2 regions of the Dactylosporangium sp. NPDC005572 genome follow, and region 1 is predicted to be linked to the other one. Evidence: predicted binding sites of a transcription regulator. Region 1 holds the regulator's gene; the other holds the start of a gene.

Region 1 (7,392 bases):
CCGCACGGGGCGGGCGCCGGCCGCGCTCAGCGTGTCCAGCTCCTCCGGGGCGATGCCGCCCTCGGGGCCGACGACCAGCGTGATGTCCGTCGAGGAGGGCAGTTCGACGGCCGACAGCGGTACCGCCGCCTCCTCGTGCAGCACGAGGACCGCGCCCTCCAGCCGCAGCTGCCGAACGGGCTCGGTGACCTCGGGCAGCCAGGGCCGGCGGGACTGCTTGGCCGCCTCCCGCACCGTGGACCGCCACCGCTCCAGGGGCTTGGCGTCCTTCCACCGCGCGATGGAGCGGGCCGCCTGCCACGGCACGATCCGGTCGACGCCGAGCTCGGTCATGAGCTGGACCGCCAGCTCGCCCCGCTCCCCCTTGGCGATCCCCTGCACGACGGTGATCGCGGGAGCAGGGGCGGGCACCTGTTCGACGCCCTCGACGTCGAGCTCGAGCACGCCCTTGCGGGCGGCGGTGACGACCGCCGTCGCGATCCCGCCCCGGCCGTCGCCGAGCAGGAGGCGCTCACCCGCGGTGATCCGCTGCACGTCAGCGGCGTGGTGCCCCTCGGGCCCGTCGAGGCGGAACGCCCCCGGGGCCGCCGGCAGCGAGCCGACCAGGAACAGCGGCAGGCTCACGCGTGGCCGTTGAAGGCGTCCCGCATACGGGAGAAGAAGCCGCCCTGCTTCGACAGCTCGGCCACCTCCTCGCCGCGGGAGCGGGCGAACTCGCGCAGCAGGCGCTCCTGCTCCGGCTCCAGCCGGGTCGGGGTGCGCACGTCGAGGTGGACGTAGAGGTCGCCGCGGCCGGTGCCGCGCAGGTGGGGGACGCCCTTGCCGCGGATGCGCAGCGTGGACGTCGGCTGGGTGCCCGCCTTGACGTCGACCGTCTCCTCGCCGTCGAGGGTCTTGATGGTCAGGCGGGTGCCGAGGGCGGCCGCCGTCATCGGGACCGTCACGCGGCAGTGCAGGTCGTCGTCCTTGCGCGAGTACACGTCGTGCGGGCGCTCGTGGATCTCGACGTAGAGGTCGCCGGGCGGGCCGCCGCCGGGGCCGACCTCGCCCTGCTGGGCGAGGCGGATGCGCATGCCGTCCTCGACGCCGGACGGGATCTTGACGGTCAGCGTGCGGCGGGTGCGGACCCGGCCGTCGCCGCCGCAGGTGGCGCAGGGGTGCGGGATGACCGTGCCGAAGCCCTGGCAGGCCGAGCACGGGCGGGCCGACACGACCTGGCCGAGGAAGGTGCGCTGGACCGACTGGACCTCGCCGCGGCCGCCGCAGATCTCGCAGGTCTGCGGGTGGGTGCCGGGCGCGGTGCCGGCGCCGGAGCAGGTGTTGCAGACGACGGCGGTGTCGACCGTGATCGGCGCCTCGACGCCGAACGCCGTCTCGTGCAGGTCGAGGTCGAGGCGCAGGATCGCGTCGGCGCCGGGCCGGACGCGCGGGCGCGGCCCGCGGCTCGACGTGGTGCCGAAGAAGGCGTCCATGATGTCCTGGAAGCCGACGAACGCGCCGCCGGCCGGGCCGCCACCGCCGCCGCTGGGCGCCAGCGGGTCGCCGCCCAGGTCGACCATCTCCCGCTTGCGGGGGTCGGACAGGACCTCGTAGGCGGCGTTGATCTCTTTGAACTTCTCCTGCGCGGCCGGGTCGGGATTGACGTCCGGGTGGAACTCGCGGGCCAACCGCCGGTAGGCCCGCTTGATCTCATCGGCCGTGGAGTCCCGCTTGACGCCGAGAATCCCGTAATAGTCCTTCGCCACTGAGTCCTATGCCCCTGACTCGTCCATGAGATTGTTCAACTTCCTTCAGGCGACGCCCGACACGGCCGCCGCGCTCGGTCACCCGGTTAACTTTGCGCCAGCATGTCGCCCACGTAGCGTGCCACGGCGCGCACGGTGGCGATGTTGCCGGGGTAATCCATCCGGGTCGGGCCGAGCACGCCCATCCCGCCGACGACGATCGACCCCGGGCCGTAGCCGGTGGCGACGATCGACGTGCCGCGCAGATCCTCGATCTCGTTCTCGTCGCCGATGCGCACCCGAGTCATGCTGGGCTCCACCTCGCCGAAGAGCTTGAGCAGGATGACCTCTTCCTCGAGCGCCTCGAGGATCGGGCGGAGCGAGCCCTGGAAGTCGAGCAGCCCGCCGCGGGCGAGGTTGGCGGTGCCGGCGAGCGCGATGCGCTCCTCGGTGCGCTCCACCAGCGTCTCCAGCAGGACCGTCGACAGGGCGGCCATCGGCGGGCGCAGGGCCGGCCCGGACTCCTCGACGAGGGCCTGGACCAGCGGCGGGGTGTCGACCAGCCGCTTGCCGACGAGCTTCTCGTTGATCCTCCGGCGCAGCTCGGTGACGTCGTCGGCGAGGATCGGGCCGGGCAGGTCGACGAGGCGCTGCTCGACCCGGCCGGTCTCGGCGATCATCACGACCATGAGCCGGGTGGTGGAGATCGGCACGAGCTCGAAGTGCCGGACGCTGGCCCGGGACAGGCTCGGATACTGCACGACGGCGACCTGCCGGGTGAGCTGCGCGAGCAGGCGGACGGTGCGGTGGACGACGTCGTCGAGGTCGACCGCGCCGATCAGGAACCGCTCGATGGCCCGGCGCTCGGCCTGGCTGAGCGGCTTGATCCGGGACAGCTTGTCGACGAACAGCCGATAGCCGGCGTCGGTCGGGACCCGGCCGGCGCTCGTGTGCGGCTGCCGGATGTATCCCTCGTCCTCCAGCACCGCCATGTCGTTGCGCACCGTCGCCGGCGACACGCGCAGGTTGTGCCGCTCGACCAGCGCCTTGCTGCCGACCGGCTCCTGGGTGGCGACGTAGTCCTCGACGATGGCGCGCAGCACTTCCAGCTTCCGCTCGTCAAGGGCCATGGCACCTCCTCGAAGACTGGCACTCCCGCGTAGTGAGTGCCAGTCTACGTCGCCGGGGCGACCAAGGCGATGATCCGTTTTGAGCGCAATCTGGCAGTCCGGCCCTGGTCTGCGCAAAGTTTGTCGAAAAGAAGTCATGCCGTGTCGCTGGCGCCGCTTGATCGGTGCCCCTACCGTGACCCCCATGAGTGAACCACCTCGCCCCCCGGGGGAGTACGGCTCGCCGTCGGACCCCAATTACCCCCCGCCCACCTCGGGCGGTGGTTACGTGCCCCCCACGTCCGGCGCGGGCTACCAGCCGGGTTACGACCAGCAGCAGTACCAGCAGCCCGGTGCCTACGGCTACCAGCAGCCGGGTGCCTACGGCACCCCGGGCGCGCCGGTCGGCTACGCGAACAGTGACGAGAAGACCTGGGCGCTCATCGCCCACTTCGGCGGCATCATCCTCGGCTTCATCGCGCCGCTGATCGCGCTGCTGGCCAAGGGCAACGAGTCCCCCACGGTGAAGGCGCACGCCAACGAGGCGCTGAACTTCCACATCACGTGGGGCATCGCGATGATCATCGCTGTCGTCCTGTCGGTCTGCTCGTTCGGCATCCTGTTCTTCGTGCCGTTCCTGGTCTGGATCTTCATCATCATCTTCGCCATCATCGGCGGCATGAAGGCCAACGGCGGCGAGCTGTACCGCTACCCGGCGACCTTCCGCTTCATCAAGTAAGTCACGCACGTCCGCTTCGGCGCGCGCCCCGCTCACGTGAGGGCGCGCGCCACCAGATCGGCCAGCAGCCGCCCGCGCAGCGTCAGCACCGCCCGGCCGGCCTCGAACGCGCCGGCCTCCAGTTGCCCGTCGGCCAGGCAGTCGCGGGCCGCGGCGAGCGCACCCGGCGGGAGCATCGCCAGCGGCAGCCCCTCGGCGAGCCGGATTCGCAGCAGCACGTCCTCCATGTGCTGTTCTTCCCTCGTCAGTACCTCACGGGCCTGCCCGGGCGACGCCCCGTCCGCGAGCCGCGCCGCGTAGGCGTGCGGGTGTTTGACGTTCCACCAGCGCACCCCGCGCACGTGGCTGTGTGCGCCCGGACCGAGCCCCCACCAGTCGCCGCCGCGCCAGTAGAGCTCGTTGTGCCGGCAGGGTGCCTCGCGGGACCAGTTCGACACCTCGTACCAGCCCAGCCCGGCGGCGGTCAGGGCCTCCTCCGCCTGCAGGTAGCGGTCGGCGGCGACGTCGTCGTCCGGGTAGGGCAGCTCGCCGCGGCGCATGCGGGCGGCCATGCGGGTGCCGTCCTCGACGATGAGCGCGTAGGCGCTGACGTGGTCGACCCCGGCGTCGACGACCGTGCGCAGCGAAGCGGCGAAGTCCTCGGCGCGTTCTCCCGGGGTACCGTAGATGAGATCAAGATTGACGTGGGTGAATCCAGCGTCGCGCGCCTCCTCGGCCGCCCGCGCCGGCCGGCCCGGGGTGTGCCGCCGGTCCAGCACCGCCAGCACGTGCGGCGCCGCGGACTGCATGCCGAGCGAGATCCGGTTGAACCCGGCCGCGCGCAGCTCGCGCAGCGCCGCCGGATCGACCGACTCGGGGTTGGCCTCGGTCGTGACCTCGGCGTCCGCGGCGAGGCCCCACGTGCGGTCGATGCCGGCGAGGATGCGGCCCAGCTCGGCCGGGGGCAGCAGGGTCGGCGTGCCGCCGCCGAAGAACACGGTGTCGACCCGGGGCGGGCGGACCACCTTCGCGGCGAGGGCCAGCTCGTCGAGGACCTGCTCGACGTAGCCGGTGCTGACCACGCCCTCACTCGCCGTGTAGGTGTTGAAGTCGCAGTAGCCGCAGCGGGTGGCGCAGAAGGGCACGTGGACGTAGACGCCGAAGCCCTCCGCGCCGGCGGTGTCGGCGACCCCGTCGGGGAGGGAACCGTCGAGTGGGATCGGCTCGCCTTCTGGCAGTGCTCCGGGCATTTCACTAGTGTGCCCGCATGTCTCTCGTGCGGTCACAAACCGAGCGGGGCGTGGCGACGCTCACCCTCGACAGCCCGTCCAACCGCAACGCGCTGTCGACGGCGCTGATCGAGGAGCTGCTCGCCGCCCTGGCCGCCGCCGAGGCCGACGACACGGTCCGGGTCGTCGTGCTGACGCACACCGGCCCGGTGTTCTGCTCCGGCGCCGACCTCAAGGAGACCGCCGAGGCCTTCGGGAAGGGCAAGCCGCCGATCAACCGGGTCGGCGAGGTCCTCGCGGCCATCTGGGAGAGCGGCAAGCCGGTCGTCGCGCGGGTCGCCGGCCCGGCGCGGGCCGGTGGGCTGGGCCTGATCGCCGCCGCCGACCTCGCCGTGTGCACGGTCGACGCGACGTTCGCCTTCTCCGAGGTCCGCATCGGCGTGATCCCCGCCGTGATCTCCGCCACAGTGCTGCCGCGGCTGTCACCGCGCGCGGCCGCCGAGCTGTTCCTCACCGGGGACACGTTCGGCGGCGCCCGGGCGGCCGAGGTGGGCCTGGTGACCGCCGCGGTCGACGCCGGCTCGCTGGACGCGACGGTCGACGCCTACGTCGCCGCGCTCGTCCGCGGGGCCCCGGGCGCCCTGGCGGGGACCAAGCGACTGCTGCGGCGCCGGAAAGCCGACACGTTCCGTGACGACGTGGCCGAGCTGACCGAGCTCTCTGTCGGATATTTCGGGTCGGCGGAAGGGTTCGAAGGGATCGTCGCCTACCGGGAGAAAAGGGCACCAAACTGGATCCCGGACGGCGCGTAAGCGTCCGGTGAGGTGGCGGTTGGCACGTACGCTGGTCGAGTTCTCGGGCGGGAGGTGACAATGCGTGTTCGACAGACGGTCGCGGTGACTGCGGCCGTGGCCATTGCCGTGACCATCGGCGCGTATGTCGTCCTGCACCGGATCAGCGACCAGCTGCCGCTGCGCATCCCCACCGGGAAGGCCTGCGTGGTGGGCGCGGGCACCGGGTCGTCCTCGTCGCCCACGACCGAGGTCGACCTCGACGCCGAGCAGCTCGCCAACGCCGCCACCATCACGGCCGTGGGGCTGACCCGCAAGATCCCGCAGCGCGGGCTGGTCGTCGCCCTCGCCACCGCCTGGCAGGAGTCGAAGCTGGAGAACCTCTCCGGCGGCGACCGCGACTCGATCGGCCTGTTCCAGCAGCGGCCGAGCCAGGGCTGGGGCACGCCGGCACAGATCGCCGACCCGCGGTACGCGGCGGGCAAGTTCTACGCCGCCCTGGTCAAGATCAAGGGCTGGGAGAAGATGCGGGTCACCGACGCGGCGCAGGCGGTGCAGCGCAGCGCCCACCCCGAGGCCTACGAGAAGTGGGCCGACGAGTCGGAGATCATGGCCCGCGCCCTCAGCGGCGAGGTCACCGCCTCCGTCGCCTGCACGGTCACCGAGGACGAGAGCCGCGGGCCGGCCGCCGTCCAGGCCCTCGGGGCCAGTCTCAAAGCCGACTGGGGTGACATCGGTACCGCTGACGTCGCGAACCTCGTCGGGGTGGCCCTGAAGGTGCGCGAGTCGAAGACCGGCTGGCAGTACGCCCACTGGCTGGTCGCCCAGGCCCAGGAGCACGGCGTCAAGCGCGTCGTATTCAACGACATGCAGTGGACGGCCGACAGCGGCGCCTGGAAGCACGTCACCGAGCGTGGTGGTATCAATGCCGGACCGGCGGGCGAGCGGGTCGTCGCCGAGGTGTACTGAGGTACCCTGACGTTCCGCGCGACCAGCAGGTTGTCGCCCATTCGGACAATGTCAGGTGGCCAACTCCCGAGTCGGACACTCATGCACCTCGCGTTACGATCGGTCGTTCCCTGGTTGACGAAAGTAAGGGGAGGACATGACGTCCGCTGCACCCGACTACGGCGGTCTCACCGGTTATGAGCCGATCAGCGAGGCCGACCGCAAGGAGTTCCTGGATCAGGGCTTCCTGCTGGTCCGCAACGTCCTGAAGGAGGACCACCGCGCGCAGCTCGAGGCCGCGATGGACCGGGTCTACGCCGAGGAACAGGCGGCCGGCTCCAGCTCCATGAAGAAGGACGGCACGCTGCACCTGCTGGGCTTCCTGACGCGTGACGACCTGTTCGGGCACCTGCTGACCCAGCCGACGCTCTTCCCGTACATGTGGGGCCTCGCCGGCTGGAACATCTACACCCACCACAACCACCTGGACGTCACGCCGCCGACGTCCGAGGAGGAGCCGCCGTCCTGGGGCTGGCACCAGGACGGGTACCGCCAGAACTCCGACCCGGAGACGATGGACCCCAATCTCCCGCGGCCGATGTTCTCGCTGAAGATCGCCTACGTCATCTCGGACCTGTCGGAGCAGGGCCGCGGCGCCACGAAGGTGATCCCGGGCAGCCACCTGTGGAACTCGCTGCCGCGCCCGGCCGACACCACGGTCCACAACCCGGACCCGGAGGGCACGGTCGAGATCACGGCGAACCCGGGCGACTGCTTCATCTTCGACCGCCGCCTGTGGCACTCCCGCTCGCCCAACTACTCGGACATCACCCGCAAGATGCTGTTCATCGGGTACACGTACCGATGGATCCG
Region 2 (7,392 bases), on a different contig from region 1:
TACCCCAGCTCGCGGTGGTACTTCCGCCGGGCCGCCCCCGGCTACCTGCGCGAGGGCGCCGCGTTCGCCGGGCTGACCGACGGGCTGACCGAGACCGTCGAGGGCGCCCGGACCGTCGAGACGCTCGGCCTGCGGCGGCGGCGCATCGACCGCACCCAGGAGCAGCTGGGCCAGACGTACGCGGCGGCCCGGTACACGCTGTCGCTGCGCACGGTCTGGTTCCCGCTCACCGAGTTCGGCTACGTGCTGCCCGGCGCCGTCGCCCTCGTGGCCGGCGGCTGGTTCGTGTTCGAGGGCTGGGCCACGGTCGGCGAGGTCACGGCCGGCGTGCTGTACCTCGTCGCGATCATCGACCCGCTCGACCACATCCTGTCCTGGTTCGACGAGCTCCAGCTGGGCCTGGCGTCGTTCGCCCGGATCGTCGGCGTGCGCTCGGCCGCGGCGCCGGACGTGCCCCCGTCCGCCGCGCGGCCCGGCGACGAGCGGCTGGAGGCGCGCGACGTCCGGTACGCCTACGTGGAGGGCCGCGACGTGCTGCACGGCGTCAGCCTCGACGTGCGGCCCGGCGAGCGGATCGCGATGGTCGGCCCGTCCGGCGCCGGCAAGTCGACCCTCGGGCGGCTCCTCGCCGGCATCCACGCGCCCCGCGCCGGCACCGTCGAGGTCGGCGGGGTGCCGCTCACCGACCTCCCGCTCGACGAGCTGCGCGGGCACGTCGCCCTGGTCACCCAGGAGCACCACGTGTTCATGGGCACCCTGCGCGACAACCTGACCCTGGCCCGGCCCGGCGCCACCGACGACGAGCTCCTCGCGGCGCTCGCCACCGTCGACGCGCTCGACTGGGTGAACGCCCTGCCCGACGGCCTCGGCACCACCGGGCCGGCGCTGTCGCCCGCGCAGGCGCAGCAGCTGGCCCTGGCCCGCCTGGTCCTGGCCGACCCGCACACGCTCGTGCTGGACGAGGCGACGTCACTCATCGACCCGCGGGCCGCGCGGCACCTGGAGCGGTCCCTGGCCGGCGCGCTCGAAGGGCGCACGGTGATCGCGATCGCGCACCGGCTGTTCTCCGCGCACGACGCCGACCGGGTGGCGGTCGTCGAGGACGGCCGGATCACCGAGCTGGGCAGCCACGACGACCTCGTCGCCGCCGGCGGGGCCTACGCCGCGCTGTGGCGGTCGTGGCACGGCTCAGTGGAATAGGGCGTAGAAGGTGCCGATCACGACGACGGCGACGATCGCGAACAGGAACGTGAGCAGGAGCTGCCGGTCGTTGCTCACCGGCTCGGCCAGCTCCCGGCTGAGCTTGGGCAGGTCGACGGTGGCCCGGTGCAGCTCGGCGAGGGTCTTGGCCGCGTAGACGGTGCCGGCGCGCTCGGCGAACTCGTCGAGGGTGAGCCGGCCCGCCTTCGTGTGCCGCTGCAGGTCGGTGATCACCCGCTCGCGGTCTTCGTCGGAGGCGCGCACGGCATCAGGATACGGCTCCTCACCGAGTTGCGATGTCCGCCGTGATCGCGTCCGTCACCTTCACCAGGTCGTCCGGGGCCAGCTCGATCTGCAGGCCGCGGCGCCCCCCGGAGACGAACATCGTCTCGAAGCCCGACGCCGACGCGTCGATGACGATCGGCAGCCGGGAGCGCTGCCCGACCGGCGAGATGCCGCCCGTCACGTACCCCGTCGCGCGCTCGGCGGCGGCCGGCTCGGCCATCGCGGCCCGCTTCCCGCCGACGGCGGCGGCCAATGCCTTGAGATCGAGGGAGCTCGACACCGGGACCACGCCGACGGTCAGCTTGCCGTCGACGGTCGTCACCAGCGTCTTGAACAACCGCGCCGGGTCGACCCCCAGCGCCGCGGCGGCGGCCTCGCCGTAGGAGGCGGCCCGGGGGTCGACCTCGTAGGTGTGCGGGGTGAACACGATCTTCGCTCGCGTCAGCAGTGCGGTCGCCGGGGTGCCCTTGCTCGCCACTGGCCCACAATAGCGAGATGCAGATCGGTGCCGTCCAGATGTACCTCGGCCACGGCCACATCTTCCTGGGCGCCACGACCGCGGTGGATTTGTCCGTGTTCGACGGCGACGGCCCGGTCACGGCGACGGAGCACCACGTCCGGGTCGCGGCGCGGCCGCAGGTCGGGCTGGTGCGGGTGCGGCTGTGGCAGGGGGCCGGCCCGCGGGTCGGGAAGCTGGTCTTCGACGGGAAGCTGGCGCTGCCGGACGGGCGGTTCTGCGTCGAGGAGGCGACGGGGCTGTCGCGGTACGTGACGAAGGCCAACAGCTACGCGCCCCGCGTGCTCGTCGCGGTCGACGACCCCGGGCACGCCTCCCGCGTCGACGTGGTGCTGGAGCCGGAGTTCGTGCCGCGCAGCGCCCAGGTGTGGACGGCCGGCGAGCCGCCGTTCCCGAAGCTGACCGTCGCGCCGACCGTGCCGCGGCACCGGGCCGACGTGTTCGCCGACGCCCTGGCCGGGCACGACTTCCCGATCCGGCGCCTGGTCGCGGCGCTGCAGGTGGTGGCCGAGGAGCGGCGGCAGCGCAACTCGGAGCAGAGCGTGTCCTTCTACGTCAACGAGATCGTCGAGTGGCTGCGCTGGCTGCACGACCGGCTGACGTACGAGATGTGCCGGGACACCGGGCTGTTCCTGATGGAGCAGCTGGGGCGGCGCCAGCCCGAGCTGCTCGCCGAGGACGTGCTGGTCAACCTCCAGCAGCGGCTGGGCCAGCCGCTGTTCTGAGCAGCAGTACCGCCGGCTCGCCCGCGATGCGGGTGAGCGCGACGGTGGCGGGGTTCGAGCCGGTGAGCCGGAGGCTGCGGCGGAGCTCCTCGACGTCGAGGGCGGAGCCGCGTTTGAGGATGGTCAACGGCCCGGTGTCGAGGTCGCGCAGTGCCGCCCGGAGCCGCTTGAGCGCGACGGGCAGGTGCTCGAGGACCTCGTACGTGCGGGCGAAGGGGCCTGTCGCCGGCTCGTCGGTGTAGGTGTAGGCGATCGTCGGGTCGGCGAGGGTGCCGCCGACCGCCGCGGCGAACTCGGCGACGAGGTGCGCGCGGATGACGGCGCCGTCGGGGTCGTGGAGGTACCGCTTCGGCCCGGCGACCGGGGCCTGCTCCCGGCCGGTGCCGGTGAGCTCGTGGGTCGAGGTGGCGGTGATCACAGTGGCCCGGCGGGGCACCTCGGCGAGGGGGCCGCACCAGGCCGCCGCCTCGACCAGGTCGCCGTCGACGCTCACCCATTCGCCCTCGGCGTTGTCGGGCAACAGGTCGTGGTCGATGCCGGGTGCGAGCTTGAGCACGGTGTGCGGCGTGCGGCCGGGCAGGGCGGTGACGAAGTCCCACGGCGGCTCGTACGCCCTGGGGTCGAACACCCGCCGGCCGCCCTTCGTCCGGCGGGCCGGGTCGCAGAAGACGGCGTCGGTCGCTGGTTCCACCTCGGTGGCGTCGCCGTGCTCGACCGTCACGCCCGTGAGGCGCAGCGCCGCGGCGTTGGCCTCCGCGATCCGGGCCGTGGCGGCGTCGGCCTCCACCGCCCGGACCCGCAGCCCGGCCCGCGCGAACGCGATCGTGTCGGCGCCGATGCCGCAGCCGAGGTCGGCGACGCTGGTCACCCCGGCGCGCCTGAGGCGCTGCGCGCGCCGGTCCGCGACGACCGCCCGGGTGGCCTGCTCCAGGCCCGCCCGGGTGAACAGCATCACGGCCGCGTCGGCGCCGAACTTCGCGGCGGCCCTCCGGCGCAGCTCGACCTGGGTGAGCGCGGCGGCGGCGAGGGCGGGTGGAATACCCTGGGCGCGGAGGCGTTCAGCTGCCTTGAGCGGGTCTGCGGTGCCGATCGCCGCGGCGGCCGTCAATGCGCGCTGGCCGGCCTCGCTGAGCAGGTCGTCGACGTCCACCCGACGATTATGCGCGGGTGATTTCGTGGCGTGTTTGGCACTCTCCTTGACGGAGTGCTAGACCGCGACATAACCTCCGATTAGCACTCTCGTGTCGAGGGTGCCAGCCACCCCGGCCGGAGCCGGCACCCGCGACGACGGCTTCACCGGGCACTCGATAGCGCAAGAATCAATACCCCAGGAGGGTATGCCCGTGACTACCGCGACGAAGGTTGCGATCAAGCCGCTCGAGGACCGCATTCTGGTCCAGGCCAACGAGGCTGAGACGACCACCGCCTCGGGCATCGTCATTCCGGACACCGCCAAGGAGAAGCCCCAGGAGGGCACGGTCCTCGCGGTCGGCCCCGGTCGGATCGACGACAAGGGCAACCGGGTTCCGATCGACGTGAAGGTCGGCGACACGGTCATCTACTCGAAGTACGGCGGCACCGAGGTCAAGTACGCGGGCGAGGAGTACCTCGTGCTCTCCGCGCGTGACGTGCTCGCCGTCATCGAGAAGTGACGATCCAGACCAAGTAGCAGTGGCCACCGCCCCGGACCGTGCGCAGGAGCGCAGGCGGCCGGGGCGGTGTCGCTTTGAAGGGAATTCACAAGCATGTCGAAGATCCTGAGCTTCTCCGACGAGGCGCGCCACCTGCTGGAGCACGGCGTCAACCGCCTGGCCGACACGGTCAAGGTCACGCTCGGCCCCAAGGGGCGCAACGTCGTCCTGGACAAGAAGTTCGGTGCCCCGACCATCACCAACGACGGCGTGACGATCGCCAAGGAGATCGAGCTCGCCAACCCCTACGAGAACCTCGGCGCGCAGCTGGTCAAAGAGGTCGCGACCAAGACCAACGACGTGGCCGGTGACGGCACCACGACGGCCACCGTGCTCGCCCAGGCGCTGGTCCGCGAGGGCCTGCGCAACGTCACCGCGGGTGCCAACCCGACCGGCCTCAAGCGCGGCATGGACGCGGCCGCGGCCGCCGTCGTCAAGGCGCTGAAGGAGAAGGCGACCCCGGTCGCGAGCCACACCGAGATCGCCCAGGTCGCCACCATCTCGGCCCAGGACGCCGCGATCGGCGACCTGATCGCGTCGGCGATGGAGCGGGTCGGCCGCGACGGCGTCATCACGGTCGAGGAGGGCTCGACCCTCACGACCGAGCTCGAGGTCACCGAGGGCATGCAGTTCGACAAGGGCTTCATCTCCCCGCACTTCGTGACCGACGCGGAGGCGCAGGAGGCGGTCCTCGAGGACGCCTACGTCCTCATCACCACGCAGAAGATCGCCGCGATCGAGGAGCTGCTGCCCCTCCTGGAGAAGATCGTCCAGGACAACAAGCCGCTGCTGATCATCGCCGAGGACGTCGAGGGCCAGGCCCTGTCGACCCTGGTGGTCAACGCGATCCGCAAGACCTTCAAGGTCGTCGCGGTGAAGGCCCCCGGCTTCGGCGACCGCCGCAAGGCGATGCTGCAGGACATCGCGATCCTGACCGGCGCCGAGCTGGTCGCGCCGGAGCTCGGCTACAAGCTGGAGACCGTCGGCCTGGAGCAGCTGGGCAGGACCCGCCGCGTCGTGGTCGCCAAGGACCTGACCACGATCGTCGACGGCGGCGGCGACAAGTCCGAGGTCACCGCCCGCGTCGAGCAGCTCCGCAAGGAGATCGAGGCGTCCGACTCCGACTGGGACAAGGAGAAGCTGAACGAGCGCGTCGCGAAGCTCTCCGGCGGTGTCGCCGTCATCAAGGCCGGCGCCGCGACCGAGATCGAGATGAAGGAGCGCAAGCACCGCATCGAGGACGCGATCTCGGCCACCAAGGCCGCGGTCCAGGAGGGCATCGTCCCGGGCGGCGGCGCCGCCCTGACCCAGATCGCCCCGGTCCTCGACGGCGACCTGGGCCTGACCGGCGACGAGAAGGTCGGCGTCGCCATCGTCCGCAAGTCCCTGGTCGAGCCGCTGCGCTGGATCGCCCAGAACGCGGGCTTCGACGGCTACGTCGTGGTCGGCAAGGTGCAGGCCCAGGACTTCGGTCACGGCCTGGACGCCGCCACGGGCGACTACGTCGACCTGGTCAAGTCGGGCATCGTCGACCCGGTGAAGGTGACCCACAGCGCGGTCGCCAACGCCGCGTCGATTGCGGGCCTGCTCCTGACCACGGAGAGCCTGATCGTCGAGAAGCCCGAGGCCCCGGAGCCCGCCGCCGGCGGTCACGGCCACGGCCACGGGCACGGCCACTCGCACGGCCCGGGCTTCTGACCCACGCCGTACCGAACGGGGAGCCCTCGCTCGGGGGCTCCCCTTTCGCTGTCCCGCGCCACCCCGTCGTGCGTGTCGCCGGCGCGCCGCTCCGGCATGATCGTGGCAGTTCGTGGGTCGTATGCGGACGGAAACTGCCGTGATCATGCAGGCCCCACCGCTCGGGCCATGATCAAGGGAAGCAAACGGCTGCCAGGGCAGCCATCGGTTTCCCTTGATCATGCGGGCGCCGGAATGATTAGGGTTCCATTACCGGGCTTGGTGGCACGCTGCAGGGCGCCGCATGCTTGGCGGCGTGAGAAGTCGTACGTACGGTGCGCTCGCCGGGATCACCGCTGCCGCCGCGGCCATCGCCGTGGCCGAGGCCGTCGCCATCCTCACCGGTGCGGCGACCGCGCCCCTCGTCGCCGTCGGTGGCGTGGTGGTTGACGCGGTGCCCGCCGGGGTCAAGAACTTCGCCGTCGACGTCTTCTACACGTACGACAAGGTCGCCCTCCTCGTCGGCACCCTCGTCCTGCTCGCCGCGTTCGCCGCCGTCACCGGCGCGCTCGCCGCCACCAGGAACCGGATCTACGGCTACGCGGGCATCGGGATCTTCGCCGCGGTCGGCATCGTGGCCGCGCTGACCAGGCACAACGCCCCGTGGTACGCCTTCGTGCCCACGTTGGTCGGCGGCATCGCCGCGGTCGCGGTCCTCGAGACGACCCTGCGGCCGAAGCCGAGCGAGAGCGGCTACACGTACGAGCAGCGGCGCTGGTTCCTGCGCGTCGCCGGCGGCACCCTCGCCGGCGCGGCCGTCGTCGGGTTCGCCAGCCGGTGGTGGGCCACCCGCCGCGGGGTGCAGGCCGAGCGGGCCGCCGTGCAGGTGCCCGCGGTCAGCGACAGCGCCGCCGGCCTCCCGCCGCAGGCCGACGCCCAGCTGCCCGATCTCGCCCCGTTCGTCACGCCGAACAAGGACTTCTACCTCATCGACACCGCCCTGGTCGTCCCGCAGGTCTCGCCGGCCGACTGGACGTTGCGCATCCACGGGCGGGTCGACCGCGAGGTCACCATCACCTACGACGAGCTGCTCAAGCGCCCGATGATCGAGCGGTACATCACCCTCGCCTGCGTCTCGAACGAGGTCGGCGGCGGCCTGATCGGCAACGCGAAGTGGCAGGGGGTGCGGGTCAGGGACCTGCTGGCGGAGGCGCGGCCGAAAGCCGGCGCCGACCAGGTCGTCAGCCGCTCCGTCGACGGCTTCACCGCCGGCACCCCGACGAGCGTGCTGCTCGAC

Evidence for each region. The regulator HrcA, encoded in region 1, represses chaperone genes, less so after heat shock. The targets are predictions, from matches to a motif close to GGTTNGCACNCTCNNNNNGAGNGTGCNAACC.
Region 2: the regulator HrcA is predicted to act here: its motif matches at 3,956-3,986, upstream of groES (co-chaperone GroES).

The regions. Positions count from the first base shown of each region.
Region 1 is NZ_JBEXCY010000105.1:2,700-10,091, forward strand. It holds gene ABZS66_RS36645 (16S rRNA (uracil(1498)-N(3))-methyltransferase) at 1-624, opposite strand, end outside; gene dnaJ (molecular chaperone DnaJ) at 621-1,745, opposite strand; gene hrcA (heat-inducible transcriptional repressor HrcA) at 1,832-2,854, opposite strand; gene ABZS66_RS36660 (DUF4870 domain-containing protein) at 3,039-3,572, shown strand; gene hemW (radical SAM family heme chaperone HemW) at 3,605-4,801, opposite strand; gene ABZS66_RS36670 (enoyl-CoA hydratase-related protein) at 4,819-5,592, shown strand; gene ABZS66_RS36675 (hypothetical protein) at 5,653-6,540, shown strand; gene ABZS66_RS36680 (phytanoyl-CoA dioxygenase family protein) at 6,677-7,392, shown strand, end outside.
Region 2 is NZ_JBEXCY010000012.1:1,698-9,089, reverse strand. It holds gene ABZS66_RS09005 (ABC transporter ATP-binding protein) at 1-1,200, shown strand, start outside; gene ABZS66_RS09000 (DUF1707 domain-containing protein) at 1,189-1,464, opposite strand; gene ybaK (Cys-tRNA(Pro) deacylase) at 1,484-1,963, opposite strand; gene ABZS66_RS08990 (hypothetical protein) at 1,981-2,727, shown strand; gene ABZS66_RS08985 (class I SAM-dependent methyltransferase) at 2,690-3,877, opposite strand; gene groES (co-chaperone GroES) at 4,065-4,379, shown strand; gene groL (chaperonin GroEL) at 4,473-6,116, shown strand; gene ABZS66_RS08970 (molybdopterin-dependent oxidoreductase) at 6,412-7,392, shown strand, end outside.